2 regions of the Candidatus Accumulibacter necessarius genome follow, and region 2 is predicted to be linked to the other one. Evidence: riboswitches for the same ligand, from Rfam matches in the RefSeq annotation. Region 2 holds a riboswitch; the other holds the start of a gene.
The links. A riboswitch is a leader RNA that binds a small molecule or an ion and turns the genes downstream of it on or off. The one in region 2 is predicted to bind glycine.

Region 1 (7,584 bases), on a different contig from region 2:
ATATCGGTCACCTGCTGAATACCCGGCTTCGCCACCTCTCCGACGACATACACCTGCTGGCTACGGAAGGCGACCATGCGCACATCGAGCTGAACGCGCTCGATGTACTTGGCCAGCTTGTCCGACAGGATCGCCCGTAGCTCGCGAGTCGTCTTGCCCTGGGCCTTGATGACCCCGACGTAGGGGTAGAAGATCGTTCCGTCTTCGGCAACCACGGTACCGGCCTGCTCGGCCGTACGGAAACTGCCCGCGGGAATGGTCAGTTCAGGGTGATCCCAGACGATGATCGAGATGATGTCGCCCGGACCGAGCCGGTACTCGGGCACCGACGCGGGGTTGTCACCGATGAAACGCGGACTGTCCTTCGCCGCCACCTTCGCCGAGCTGGTGCCATCGCCAATTGGCGGCCGCGCCGCCTGAAACATGTCGATGATCAGTTCGGCGGTAATCGGTCTGATCTTGATGTTGGCTGGCGCAAGCAAGTCGCCCTGCTGCACCGGCAGCCTGACGTCGGACTCCTCACGGTTGCCGTAATTCTGGTTACCGGGAATGAGGGTGCAACCCGCCAACAGGCTCGCGGCGACACACACCAGCAAGCGACGGCTCCCGTCATGGCGGGCAAAGGACAGCTTCATGCCGAACTCCTCATATCTTTCCCTCATTGCGGCTGCCGAGAACCTCTCGTCAACGGGCGCCGCGCAGTTTACCCCCGGCTGGACCATCGCGCAAAGACATCAGCGCCTGTGGTCGGCCTGATCAGCCCGTTCACAGCCGCCCGGCATACCTCCGGCGGTGCTCGTCCAGGCGCCTTGGGCGAACCCCGGCGAACCCCGTGTGCAGCCTGGGAACCTTCACCCGGCCGGAACAATGCGATGCTGGTGCTGCCGGGGGAGTCGTCGGTTCCGAACGCAAGGATAACGCCGGTCGACTTCGGGACCAGTGCCTTATTTCACACCCGCGCAAAGAACAGCCAGCTCAGCAGAGCTTGCTGATCCACGGATCGAGCGCATCCTCGATCAACTGCAGAGCTTCCGCGTGCGCTGCATCTCCTCGCCGATACGGGTCGGGAATCTCGGTCCTCGTCCAGTGCCCGAGCAGGAAGGTCTTGCCACGCGCCGTCGGGTCCATCGCCAGCACCGCCTCCCGGTGGTGTTTTTCCATGACCAGAACGAGTTCAGCCCAGCGCAGACGCTCGGGCGTGAGCTGGCTGGCACGATGTGTACTGAGGTCCACACCACGCGCATTCATCATCGCACAGGTGGCTTCTTCCGCCGGATGATCGACCAGCGCGCCAATGCCCGCGGAGCGCGCTTCCACCCGCTTCCCGGCTTTTTCGATACGCTGACGCAGCAGGAACTCTGCCGCCGGGCTGCGACAGATGTTGCCGGTACAGACTGTGAGAATCCTGCTGAACATGTGCTCAACTCACCTGCAGGAGGGTGGAACGCTGACTTCAAACCCCGGAACGGTGCTCTCGACCGGGCAGCAGCCACGCTCCATCGAGTAGATCAAGGTGCTCCGGACACCACGGCGATCAGCCTCCCGGCTGCTGCCCGGTAGCAATGGCTCGCCGGCACCCACACGAGAGTTCGGGCTGCTACGGCCCATCAAGAGACGTACCTCAAGTCCCGGCTGCCCGGCGATGCGCCTCTTGATGCGCCGCGCATCACGCTGTATGTTGCCGATCAGCTGCTCGTCGCCGTCGGTGTGAATGTGCACGACACAATAGACGTTGCGGCCGTCGGTCGAAGACCTGTCCATCTCGTACACACCGAGCTGGAAATCATAAGTGCTGCCAAGTCCCTGCGAGATCACCGCAACAATCTCCGGAGACTTCTCCCTGCGCAGATAGCCGACAAAGATGCCGCGCACCTGGACCGACGGCAGCCCCAGCCAGCGATTGAGCTGGCGCAGACGGGTAACCAGGCGTGCGGGCCGCAGGATGACCACGAAGTACACCGCGAAAACCCCGAGAAACAGCCAGAACATCAGATACTCGGGGACACCCAGCAGGAAACCACAGACCCCGATCAAGCCAAAGAGAACTTGCATCACAGCCGCAAGGAGAACGACGTCGCTTACCCGAAACCCGGCGCGGACAAAGAGATGATGCAGATGGTTGCGGTCAGCACGGAACGGCGACCCGCCAAACCAGACACGGCGCAGCATGACGCCGACGGTATCCATCAGCGGCAGAGCCAACAACCACAACGCGGTAACCGGCGTCATCGCCGCCTGCTCCCCCTGCGACATGGCAATGAACAACCAGGCAAAGAGGAAGCCCAGCAACATGCTGCCGTTGTCGCCTAGAAAAACCCGCGCCCGGCGGTTACCCGGATAGCGGAGATTGTAATAGAGGAAGCCTGCGACGCCACCCATCAGGGCAACAATGAGAAAGACATAGGAACTTCCGTTGCCGTAATACGCGACGATGCCGGTCAGCGCCAGACTGACCAGACTCCCCGTGCCTGAAAGGCCATCGATGCCATCCATCATGTTGATAGCATTGATCAGGCCGATGGTTGCGAAAACGGTCAGAGGAATAGCCAGCCAGCCGAGATCAACGACCACGCCCGGAACCAGCTCACCAAGCGAGCGGAGTTCGACGCCGCCGAGGAAGACCATCGACAACGCAACCAGCGCCTGCACGATGAAACGGGGCTTGAAACCAAGGCGCCAGATATCATCAACCAGGCCGGTGAGGAAGATGGCCAGTGCGCCGAAAAGAATCCCGCTCAGGGGAGCAAGCGTGACATCAGCAAAAAACGTATCGGCCAACAGAGAAGCGCTGACGACAACAGTCATCAAGCCAAAGCCGCCGACAAACGGCGTACTCGCCTGGTGCTGCTTGTGCCCGCCAGGGTGATCCATGATTCCGAGATAGCCGGCAAGCGCAATACCTACTCGGATCGCCACACCGGATACCAGCAGACACACGCCGAACAAAACGGCCAAATCCACGGCCACCTCCGCAATTCACAGTCAAGGCTTCAGCGCCGCCCCGGACACTGGTCACGCTCGACACAAGCAGAGCCCTTGCGGGCTCTGCTCTTGGAACCTCACGGCGCTTGCGCGCCGGTGAACTCTCAGGCTCGCTCAGACCCGACGGCGACGGCCGAGGAACAGACCGACGAGACCGATGCCCAGCAGCGCGAGCGATTCGGGTTCGGGGATCTGCACGTTGTAGTTACCTGTATACGAGCCATCTTTAGTAAAAACAAGGGAGTTCGTCGCAGAAAACCCGAACAGGTACTCATGGGCATTACCCAAGGTGACCTCAACGACCTCGCTCACTTGCGCCCCTTTGGGAAACACCAAGCCGGGAAACAATTGCCCCAGGGCCTGCGACGCGTCGAAGAAACCTGCCAGGCCGATATTGACCGTGTGACCGTCAATGTAGACATACGAAATATTGGGGTCACTGACGAAGTTCCAGGGCTTGAGGCCGAGCGGATTGGTGACAGGCGTACCCACAGGAACAGTCAGGAAGCTGTTTACTGCAAAATCCAACTGCTGTTGAGTCAAGGGCTGGTTAATCGAAGCCGCCGCACCGCCGACGTAGCGATAAGCCAGAGCATTGTTGTTACCGGTCCAGTCATCGCTGTCCAGGCCGCTCAGTGTGATGTTCTTGCCACCGACCGTACCGGTCATCACCGCGACTGGCTTCGCGCCGTACTTCCCGAGTTCCACGTTGCCGCCGGGCTTCGTGGCGTCACCGTTACCATCGTTGAGGGCCGCTTGGGCATTCGCGAGGTCAGATACCCCGAGGCTGAGTAGCCCCACGCCTGTAGCGTCAGCGTTATAAACGGCAAACGTATTGCTGATTCCGGTGACCTGCATACCAATCGGCGCGGCCGACGCGCCGGCCGAAGCAGCCATTGCCAACACCGCCAAAGCGATTCTTGTCTTGCTAGATAGTAGATTCATTGAGAACTCCTTCACGTCAATCACCAGTCCGTTTCGCAGACCGGTTGATGAGGGTTTTAATGGGCTTCACAAGTCTTGGCTTTCGGAAACCCGGAAAGCAACATCCGTGCGTCCTCAACAAAACCTGACTCAGTGAAAAAGTAGCAATATTCGTGCCCAAAAAGGAATGTTCCATGAAACCAAGTGTTTAATAATTCACGAATCGTTCAAGATAACTCAAGTGTAAAAAAAACCGACACCGCACCCCTGGCCCACGCGATCGAGGGCGACCGCCTCGCACTCGCAAGACGAGGCTCTGATGCCTCCCTGCGGCAGGTGGACCCCTCAAGCCCCTGAGGGTTGCAGCACCCGCGGCAGGAACCTCGCCGCTGAGGCAGCGCCCCGGCCCGGCAGCCACGCGTATCCCTTGAAGCACCCGAGCCCGGCTCCCCGGGGCAACAATTGAACCTTCAGACACCGCCCGGCGACCGCCCCTCGCTGCGCTGTAGCGACGCACCCCAGCGACGATTGCCTTGCGAGCCGGGCTCGCGTCGCGTTATAGTCGCACCGCGAATGGGAGAGGGCGACAGTGTCGCCGCCGACGGCGCAATCCACCCGGAAACGCTCAGGCAAAAGGACCGTTCGTGCAATGAACTCTGGAGAGCGGCGCACGCTATTGGCGAAGCGCCCACCGATGGGGCAAGAGCGGCTGCGAATGAGGGTAGCCGCCCGACAATCTCTCAGGTACATGGACAGGGGGGTGAACTCGTTTCGGGTTCGCCCCTTTTCTGTTTCTTGAATCCACTCGAACAAGTGCTCCTTATGGATTGATACGATGAAGAAAACTGTCCTCAATGCCTGCCACCGCCGAAGCGGCGCCCGAATGGTCGATTTCGGCGGCTGGGAGATGCCGCTGCACTATGGTTCACAGATCGAGGAACATCACGCCGTGCGCCGCGACGCCGGCATGTTCGACGTCTCGCACATGTGCGCCGTTGATGTGGCGGGTCGCGACGCCGGTGTTTTTCTCCGTCGCCTGCTGGCCAACAATGTCGAGCGGCTGAAGGTCCCCGGCAAGGCACTGTACAGCGCCATGCTCAACCAAGCCGGCGGGGTGATCGATGACCTGATCGTGTATTACCTCGACGACCGTAGCTACCGGGTGGTGGTCAACGCCGGCACCGCCGAGAAGGATCTGGACTGGATGGCCGCCCGCCGCGACGAGTGGCAGCTTGCGGTAGACATCACGCCCCGCCGCGAGGGCGCCGGGGCGCTGGCGATGATCGCTGTCCAGGGACCGCATGCTCGCCAGAAGGTGTGGCAGGTGCTGCCCGAATGCCGGGCAGCCAGTGAAGCGCTGAAGCCCTTCTTTGCCGCCGTCGTCGGCGACCACTTCATCGCCAGTACCGGCTATACGGGTGAAGATGGCTACGAGATCACCCTGCCCGCCGCCCGGGCCGACGGCCTCTGGCAGGCACTCGCTGCAGCGGGTGTGCGGCCTTGTGGGCTGGGCGCCCGCGACACGCTGCGCCTTGAGGCCGGCATGAATCTCTACGGCCAGGATATGGACGAAACAGTTTCGCCGCTCGACGCCGGCCTGGCCTGGACGGTCGATCTCGTATCACCGCGCGACTTCGTCGGCAAGGCCGCCCTCCTCGCCCGGCCGCAGCAAGTCCAGTTTCTCGGCCTGGTGCTGCTCGACCGCGGCGTGCTGCGAGCCCACCAACCGGTACACACCACCCATGGCAACGGTGAGATCACCAGTGGCAGCTTCTCCCCGACGATGCAACAATCGATCGCCCTCGCCCGCCTGCCACTCGCCGTGACGATAGGCGACACGGTCCAGGTGTCGATTCGCGACAAACGGCTCGCTGCCCGGGTGGTCAAACCCGCTTTCGTCAGAAACGGCAACATCCTCGTTTGATTTCATGGCATTAAATGGCCAGACTTGGTCTTATTTATCAGGAGAGAAGATGAACATCCCCGCCGACCTCAAGTACACCAGGAGTCACGAATGGGTCCGCGCGAAGCGGACGGCACTGTCACCATCGGCATCAGCGATCATGCCCAGGAGCTGCTTGGCGACCTGGTTTTCATCGAATTGCCGGAGGTCGGCCGCGAACTCGCCGCCGAGCAGGAAGCCGCCGTCGTTGAATCGGTCAAGGCGGCTGCCGACGTCTACGCGCCGCTGACGGGAACCGTCATCGAGCTCAACCAGGCGGCGGTCGACGCCCCCGAACTGGTCAATCAGGACGCCTATGCTGCCTGGCTGTTCAGGATGAAGCCCGCCGCAGCCAGCGACCTGGATGGCCTGCTCGATGCCGCCGCCTACCAGCAAATCGTTGACGCCGCCTAGGCCAGTGGAAGCGCTACCGGAAGACGCCATGCCTGCCCCCCTTTCGTCCCCTCCCTCATTGCCGTCGCTCGCCACCCTCGAACAGCGCGACGATTTCCTTGACCGTCACATCGGCCCCGACGCCAGTGAAATCACTGCCATGCTGGCAAGCATCGGCGCGAGCAGCCTCGAGCAACTCGTCGAACAGACCGTGCCGGCGGCGATTCGGCTGGCGGCGCCACTGGCGCTCGCCGAGCCCCGCCCGGAAGGAGAAGCGCTGGCAGCGCTGCGGGCGATTGCCCGCCGCAACCGCGTGCAGCACTCGATGATCGGCATGGGCTACGCTGACACGCTGACCCCGGCGTGGTACTGCGCAACGTGCTTGAGAACCCCGGCTGGTACACCGCCTACACGCCGTACCAGGCAGAACTCGCGCAGGGGCGCCTCGAGGCGCTGCTCAACTACCAGCAGATGGTGATCGACCTGACCGGCCTCGAACTGGCCAACGCCTCGCTGCTCGACGAGGCGACCGCCGCCGCCGAAGCGATGAGCATGGCACGCCGGGTCAGCAAGGTCGAAGTCGAACGGTTCTTCGTTGACGCCGGCCTGCTTCCCGCAAACCATCGACGTGCTCAGACGCGCGCCGCCTTCTTCGGCTTTGAACTGGTCTTTGGCACGCCGGACGAGGCGGCGCAGCAGGAGGTCTTCGGCGCGCTGTTTCAGTATCCGAACGACGACGGCGAAGTCAGCGACCTCAGCGGACCGATCGCTGCCGTCAAATCACGCGGCGGCGTCGTCGCCGTCGCCTCGGATCTGATGGCGCTGGTGCTGCTCCGCTCGCCGGGCGAAATGGGCGCCGATATCGCCCTCGGATCGTCGCAGCGTTTTGGCATCCCGCTCGGTTTCGGGGGTCCGCACGCCGCCTTTTTTGCCACCCGGGACGAGCACAAGCGTCGGTCGCCGGCCGCATCATCGGCGTCTCGATCGACGCCCGCGGCAAGCGGGCGCTGCGCATGGCGCTGCAGACCCGCGAACAGCACATCCGGCGCGAAAAGGCCAACTCGAACATCTGCACCGTCGCAGGTTCTGCTCGCCAACATGGCCGGCATGTATGCCGTCTATCACGGCCCGCAGGGCCTGCGCAGCATCGCCGGCCGCATCCACCGCCTGGCCGCGATTCTCGCCGAAGGCTGCGGCGTGCCGGAATCACCGTCCTCACCAGGCACTTCTTCGACACCCTGCGCGTCGACCTCGGCAGCCGATGCGCTGAGCGCCTACCAGGCCGCGGTCGACGCTGGCTACAACCTGCGCCAGGTATCGCCCGGCGTACTCGGCATCGCGGT
Region 2 (7,584 bases):
CCCGGTACACCGGCTTGGCCACCAGCACCCACGCCAGACCGAGGGCCAGCGCGAAGAGACTGATCGCCGCGATCAGCCAGCGATAGTCCATCAGTACGGCAATGATCTCGCCCAGCGCCAGGCCTTCATCCTCTTCGTCAGCGGAAGCCTGCTGCATCGGCTGCATGGCGGCCGTGATCACACCGGGGACGCTGCCCGCATTGGGAAAGGGTCTTGACTGATCGTTGTCCATTGGTTGTCCGTGGTTGTGGTCGCCGGGCAGCGCGCCGGGCGAAGCGTGATGCGAGCAAGCCGGCGGTCCTCAGCCGACAAGGCCCACCGAGCGCCCGGGCAAGCCACCCAGCTCTGCTTCAACGCGACGGCTGCCGTCCGCCGAGAAGTGGGAAGTAGGTCTGGCTAGTCAAATTGAGCATATTCACAGTCGGCAGGATGTTCGCGACTACGCGCTGCCAGCGAACAACCGGTGCCGTGTCCACATAGATGATGTCGCGTGGCCGCAGCGGAAAGCGATCGGCGAGCAACAGCGCATCAGGTAGACGCGAATCGAGATGGAACAGCTCAGGCGTATCGGTGTTGCCGCGCATCACGTAAATCCAGCGTGGATCGGCGGTATTCTGATTGATGTAACCGGCATCACTGAGCGCTTCGGCGAGCGTCGAACGCTTCCTGTTCATCACCAGCGAGCCCGGCTTGGTCACTTCGCCAAGTACGAAGACCTTGTTGTAACTGCGATCGGCGACGTTGACGATGTCGCCCTGCTCAAGCAGCGCATTCTGATCGCTGGCACCGTAGTCATACATCGCCTGGATATCGACCAGATAGGTCGTGCCGCGCCGGGTCAGCAGCACGCGGCTGTAATCCGCCTCCGGCGTGAAGCCTCCGGCACGATTGACCGCATCGAGAACGGTCATCGGAATATCGGTCACCTGCTGAATCCCCGGCTTCGCCACTTCGCCGACGACATACACCTGCTGGCTACGGAAGGCGACCATGCGCACATCGAGCTGAACGCGCTCAATGTACTTGGCCAGCTTGGCCGACAGCATCGCCCGTAGCTCGCTGGTCGTCTTGCCCTGGGCCTTGATCACCCCGACGTAGGGATAAAAGATCGTCCCGTCTTCGGCAACCACGGTACCCGCCTGCTCGGCCGTCCGGAAACTGCCCGCCGGAATGGTCAGTTCAGGGTGATCCCAGACGATGATAGAGATGATGTCGCCTGGACCTAGCCGGTACTCGGGCACCGACGCGGGGTTGTCACCCGTGAAACGCGGACTGTCCTTCGTTGCCACCTTCGCGGAGCTGGTGCCATCGCCAATCGGCGGCCGCGCCACCTTGAACATGTCGATGATCAGTTCGGCGGTGATCGGTCTGATCTTGATGTTGGCTGGCGCAAGCAAGTCGCCCTGCTGCACCGGCAGCCTGACGTCGGACTCCTCACGGTTGCCGTAATTCTGGTTACCGGGAATGAGGGTGCAACCCGCCAACAGGCTCGCGGCGACACACACCAGCAAGCGACGGCTCCCGTCATGGCGGGCAAAGGACAGCTTCATGCCGAACTCCTCATATCTTTCCCTCATTGCGGCTGCCGAGAACCTCTCGTCAACGGGCGCCGCGCAGTTTACCCCCGGCTGGACCATCGCGCAAAGACATCAGCGCCTGTGGTCGGCCTGATCAGCCCGTTCAGAGCCGCCCGGCATACCTCCGGCGGTGCTCGTCCAGGCGCCTTGGGCGAACCCCGGCGAACCCCGTGTGCAGCCTGGGAACCTTCACCCGGCCGAAAAAATGCGATGCTGGTGCTGCCGGGGGAGTCGTCGGTTCCGAACGCAAGGATAACGCCGGTCGACTTCGGGACCAGTGCCTTATTTCACACCCGCGCAAAGAACAGCCAGCTCAGCAGAGCTTGCTGATCCACGGATCGAGCGCATCCTCGATCAACTGCAGCGCTTCCGCGTGCGCTGCATCTCCTCGCCGATACGGGTCGGGAATCTCGGTCCTCGTCCAGTGCCCGAGCAGGAAGGTCTTGCCACGCGCCGTCGGGTCCATCGCCAGCACCGCCTCCCGGTGGTGTTTTTCCATGACCAGAACGAGTTCAGCCCAGCGCAGACGCTCGGGCGTGAGCTGGCTGGCACGATGTGTACTGAGGTCCACACCACGCGCATTCATCATCGCACAGGTGGCTTCTTCCGCCGGATGATCGACCAGCGCGCCGATGCCCGCGGAGCGCGCTTCCACCCGCTTCCCGGCTTTTTCGATACGCTGACGCAGCAGGAACTCTGCCGCCGGGCTGCGACAGATGTTGCCGGTACAGACTGTGAGAATCCTGCTGAACATGTGCTCAACTCACCTGCAGGACGGTGGAACGCTGACTTCAAACCCCGGAACGGTGCTCTCGACCGGGCAGCAGCCACGCTCCATCTAGTAGATCAAGGTGCTCCGGACACCACGGCGATCAGCCTCCCGGCTGCTGCCCGGTATCAATGGCTCGCCGGCACCCACACGAGAGTTCGGGCTGCTACGGCCCATGAAGAGACGTACCTCAAGTCCCGGCTGCCCGGCGATGCGCCTCTTGATGCGCCGCGCATCACGCTGTATGTTGCCGATCAGCTGCTCGTCGCCGTCGGTGTGAATGTGCACGACACAATAGACGTTGCGGCCGTCGGTCGAAGACCTGTCCATCTCGTACACACCGAGCTGGAAATCATAAGTGCTGCCAAGTCCCTGCGAGATCACCGCAACAATCTCCGGAGACTTCTCCCTGCGCAGATAGCCGACAAAGATGCCCCGCACCTGGACCGACGGCAGCCCCAGCCAGCGATTGAGCTGGCGCAGACGGATAACCAGGCTTGAGGGCCGCAGGATGACCACGAAGTACACCGCGAAAACCCCGAGAAACAGCCAGAACATCAGATACTCGGGGACACCCAGCAGGAAACCACAGACCCCGATCAAGCCAAAGAGAACTTGCATCACAGCCGCAAGAAGAACGACGTCGCTTACCCGAAAGCCGGCGCGGACGAAGAGATGATGCAGATGGTTGCGGTCAGCACGGAACGGCGACCCGCCAAACCAGAGACGGCGCAGCATGACGCCGACGGTATCCATCAGCGGCAGAGCCAACAACCACAACGCGGTAACCGGCGTCATCGCCGCCTGCTCCCCCTGCGACATGGCAATGAACAACCAGGCAAAGAGGAAGCCCAGCAACATGCTGCCGTTGTCGCCTAGAAAAACCCGCGCGCGGCGGTTACCCGGATAGCGGAGATTGTAATAGAGGAAGCCTGCGACGCCACCCATCAGGGCAACAATGAGAAAGACATAGGAACTTCCGTTGCCGTAATACGCGACGATGCAGGTCAGCGCCAGACTGACCAGACTCCCCGTGCCTGAAAGGCCATCAATGCCATCCATCATGTTGACAGCATTGATCAGGCCGATGGTTGCGAAAACGGTCAGAGGAATGGCCAGCCAGCCGAGATCAACGACCACGCCCGGAAACAGCTCACCAAGCGAGCGGAGTTCGACGCCGCCGAGGAAGACCATCGACAACGCAACCAGCGCCTGCACGATGAAACGGGGCTTGAAACCAAGGCGCCAGATATCATCAACCAGGCCGGTGAGAAAGATGGCCAGTGCGCCAAAAAGAATCCCGCTCAGGGGACCAAGCGTGACATCAGCAAAAAACGTATCGGCCAACAGAGAAGCGCTGACGACAACAGTCATCAAGCCAAAGCCGCCGACAAACGGCGTACTCGCCTGGTGCTGCTTGTGCCCGCCAGGGTGATCCATGATTCCGAGGTAGCCGGCAAGCGCAATGCCTACTCGGATCGCCACACCGGATACCAGCAGACACACGCCGAACAAAACGGCCAAATCCACGGCCACCTCCGCAATTCACAGTCAAGGCTTCAGCGCCGCCCCGGACACTGGTCACGCTCGACACAAGCAGAGCCCTTGCGGGCTCTGCTCTTGGAACTTCACGGCGCTTGCGCGCCGGTGAACTCTCAGGCTCGCTCAGACCCGACGGCGACGGCCGAGGAACAGACCGACGAGACCGATGCCCAGCAGCGCCAGCGATTCGGGTTCGGGGATCTGCACGTTGTAGTTGCCGGAGTACGAACGCAACTCGAACGGCACAGGGATGCGAACCCCGTTGACCTCCATGAAGTCGCTACCGACAGCATAAACGCCGGAATTGGTGGCCGAAAAACCGAAGAGGTAGTCATGGACGCTGCCGCCCAGAGTCACTTCGACTACTTCGCTTGCTTGATAATATCCTTCCTTCGGAGGCAGCTTGATTGGCTTGAACAGCTCCTCGAGAATGGGCCCCGCGTCAAGGAATCCGGCCAGGCCGATATTGACCGTGTGCCCGTCGATGTAAACGTAAGAAATGTTGGGATCACTTACCAATTGCCAAGGTGCGAAGCCACCGGGAAGTGACGGCAGGTAGAAAGCCTTGAGTGCATCTGCCAATTCGCCAGCGGTCAACGATCGGCCAAGATTCGCCACTGCCGCAGCCTGAATATACCGTCGATCAAGTCCGGTGGTATTCCAGTCACCAATTTCAAGCCCACTCAGCTCGATAGGCTTGCCGTTGACCGTGCCCGCCATCGCGCCACCCGAGCCGAACTTTCCGAGCTCGACGTTACTGCCGGGCGCTGGATCATCAAGTGCGCCCTGCGCCTGTGCCTTATTCGGGTTTTGCGAGGGGTAAAGCACACCCCCGACGTTGCTCCAGAGAATGTTGTTGTTACCACCGGCAATGCCGGTCACCACCATATTCACACCCACGAAATTAGCCGACGCGCCGGCCGAAGCGGTCATCGCCAGCACCGCCAAAGCGATTCTTGTCTTGCTAGATAGTAGATTCATTGAGAACTCCTTCACGTCAATCACCAGTCCGTTTCGCAGACCGGTTGATGAGGGTTTTAATGGGCTTCACAAGTCTTGGCTTTCGGAAACCCGGAAAGCAACATCCGTGCGTCCTCAACAAAACCTGACTCAGCGAAAAAGTAGCAATATTCGTGCCCAAAAAGGAATGTTCCATGAAACCAAGTGTTTAATAATTCACGAATCGTTCAAGATAACTCAAGTGTAAAAAAAACCGACACCCCACACATGGCCCACCCGCTCCCGGTCGACCACCTCGCTCTCGCGAAGCGAGGCTCTGTTGCCCCCTGGAGCACCTAGCCCCCTGTAGTCCCTGCGAAGTGCAGCCCCGCGGCAGGGGCCGCGCCGCGGAGGGGGACCCCGCCGCCGCGGCCAGGCATGTCTCTTGAAGACCCCGAATCCCGCCTCCCGAGGCACAGTTGAAGGGCTGCGCACCGCCCGGCGATGCCCTTTCGCTGCACCGCGACGACCGACGCCAGCGACGATTGCCTTGCGAGCCGAGCCCCCGGCGCGTTATAGTCGCGTCGCGAATGGGAGAGGGCGACAGTGTCGCCGCCGACGGCGCAATCCACCCGGAAACGCTCAGGCAAAAGGACCGTTCGTGCAATGAACTCTGGAGAGCGGCGCACGCTGTTGGCGGAGCGCCCACCGATGGGGCAAGAGCGGCTGCGAATGAGGGTAGCCGCCCGACAATCTCTCAGGTACATGGACAGGGGGGTGAACTCTAATCGGGTTCGCCCCTTTTCCGTTTCTGGAATCCACTCCAACAAGTGCTCCCTATGGATTGATACGATGAAGAAAACTGTCCTCAATGCCTGCCACCGCCGAAGCGGCGCCCGAATGGTCGATTTCGGCGGCTGGGAGATGCCGCTGCACTATGGTTCACAGATCGAGGAACATCACGCCGTGCGCCGCGACGCCGGCATGTTCGACGTCTCGCACATGTGCGCCGTTGATGTGGCGGGTCGCGACGCCGGTGTTTTTCTCCGTCGCCTGCTGGCCAACAATGTCGAGCGGCTGAAGGTCCCCGGCAAGGCACTGTACAGCGCCATGCTCAACCAAGCCGGCGGGGTGATCGATGACCTGATCGTGTATTACCTCGACGACCGTAGCTACCGGGTGGTGGTCAACGCCGGCACCGCCGAGAAGGATCTGGACTGGATGGCCGCCCGCCGCGACGAGTGGCAGCTTGCGGTAGACATCACGCCCCGCCGCGAGGGCGCCGGGGCGCTGGCGATGATCGCTGTCCAGGGACCGCATGCTCGCCAGAAGGTGTGGCAGGTGCTGCCCGAATGCCGGGCAGCCAGTGAAGCGCTGAAGCCCTTCTTTGCCGCCGTCGTCGGCGACCACTTCATCGCCAGTACCGGCTATACGGGTGAAGATGGCTACGAGATCACCCTGCCCGCCGCCCGGGCCGACGGCCTCTGGCAGGCACTCGCTGCAGCGGGTGTGCGGCCTTGTGGGCTGGGCGCCCGCGACACGCTGCGCCTTGAGGCCGGCATGAATCTCTACGGCCAGGATATGGACGAAACAGTTTCGCCGCTCGACGCCGGCCTGGCCTGGACGGTCGATCTCGTATCACCGCGCGACTTCGTCGGCAAGGCCGCCCTCCTCGCCCGGCCGCAGCAAGTCCGGTTTCTCGGCCTGGTACTGCTCGACCGCGGCGTGCTGCGAGCGCACCAGGCGGTACACACGACCCATGGCGACGGCGAGATCACCAGTGGCAGCTTCTCGCCGACGATGCAGCAATCGATCGCCCTCGCCCGCCTGCCGCTCGCCGCGGCGATCGGCGACACGGTACAGGTGGCGGTTCGCGACAAGCGGCTCGCTGCCCGGGTGGTCAAACCCTCTTTCGTCAGAAACGGTAACATCCTCGTTTGATTTCATGGCATTAAATGGCCAGACTTGATCTTATTTATCAGGAGAGAAGATGAACATCCCCGCCGACCTCAAGTACACCAGAAGTCACGAATGGGTCCGCGCCGAAGCGGACGGCACCGTCACCGTCGGCATCAGCGACCATGCCCAGGAATTGCTTGGCGACCTGGTTTTCATCGAACTGCCGGATATTGGCCGCGCACTCGCCGCCGAGCAGGAAGCCGCTGTCGTTGAATCGGTCAAGGCAGCCGCCGACGTCTACGCGCCGATCGCTGGAACCGTCATCGAGGTCAACCAGGCGGCGGTCGATGCCCCCGAGCTGGTCAATCAGGACGCCTATGGTGCCTGGCTGTTCAGGATGAAGCCGGCGGCAGCCAGCGACCTCGATGGCCTGCTCGATGCCGCCGCCTACCGGCAGATCGTTGACGCCGCCTAGGCGAATGGAAGCGCTACCGGAAGACGCCATGCCTGCCCCCCTTTCGCCCTCACCCTCGTCCCCTTCGCTCGCCGCCCTCGAACAGCGCGACGATTTCCTTGACCGCCACATCGGCCCGAGCGCCAGTGAAATCGCTGCCATGCTGGCAAGTATCAACGCGAGCAGCCTCGAGCAACTGGTCGAACAGACCGTGCCGCCGGCAATCCGGCTGGCGGCGCCACTGGCGCTTGCCGAGCCCCGCCCGGAGGGAGAAGCGCTGGCCGCGCTGCGGGCGATTGCCCGCCGCAACCGCGTGCAGCATTCGATGATCGGCATGGGCTACGCCGACACCCTGACCCCCACCGTGGTTCTGCGCAACGTGCTTGAGAACCCGGGCTGGTACA

Region 1: it holds a riboswitch for glycine, as region 2 does, so the genes downstream of both, gcvT (glycine cleavage system aminomethyltransferase GcvT) here and gcvT (glycine cleavage system aminomethyltransferase GcvT) in region 2, are expected to answer to the same signal.

Annotation. Positions count from the first base shown of each region.
Region 1 covers NZ_JAZKUM010000005.1:60,081-67,664, reverse strand. Annotated here, with positions in the region: gene V5B44_RS14180 (polysaccharide export protein) at 1-635, opposite strand, end outside; gene V5B44_RS14175 (hypothetical protein) at 634-756, shown strand; gene V5B44_RS14170 (low molecular weight protein-tyrosine-phosphatase) at 976-1,416, opposite strand; gene V5B44_RS14165 (MraY family glycosyltransferase) at 1,426-2,961, opposite strand; gene V5B44_RS14160 (NF038130 family PEP-CTERM protein) at 3,097-3,927, opposite strand; glycine riboswitch at 4,471-4,557, shown strand; glycine riboswitch at 4,561-4,664, shown strand; gene gcvT (glycine cleavage system aminomethyltransferase GcvT) at 4,742-5,830, shown strand; partial or broken gene gcvH (glycine cleavage system protein GcvH) at 5,880-6,262, shown strand; partial or broken gene gcvP (aminomethyl-transferring glycine dehydrogenase) at 6,291-7,584, shown strand, end outside.
Region 2 covers NZ_JAZKUM010000007.1:293,849-301,432, reverse strand. Annotated here, with positions in the region: gene V5B44_RS19690 (polysaccharide biosynthesis tyrosine autokinase) at 1-232, opposite strand, end outside; gene V5B44_RS19685 (polysaccharide export protein) at 351-1,550, opposite strand; gene V5B44_RS19680 (hypothetical protein) at 1,549-1,671, shown strand; gene V5B44_RS19675 (low molecular weight protein-tyrosine-phosphatase) at 1,891-2,331, opposite strand; gene V5B44_RS19670 (MraY family glycosyltransferase) at 2,416-3,876, opposite strand; gene V5B44_RS19665 (NF038130 family PEP-CTERM protein) at 4,012-4,869, opposite strand; glycine riboswitch at 5,409-5,495, shown strand; glycine riboswitch at 5,499-5,602, shown strand; gene gcvT (glycine cleavage system aminomethyltransferase GcvT) at 5,680-6,768, shown strand; gene gcvH (glycine cleavage system protein GcvH) at 6,818-7,201, shown strand; gene gcvP (aminomethyl-transferring glycine dehydrogenase) at 7,230-7,584, shown strand, end outside.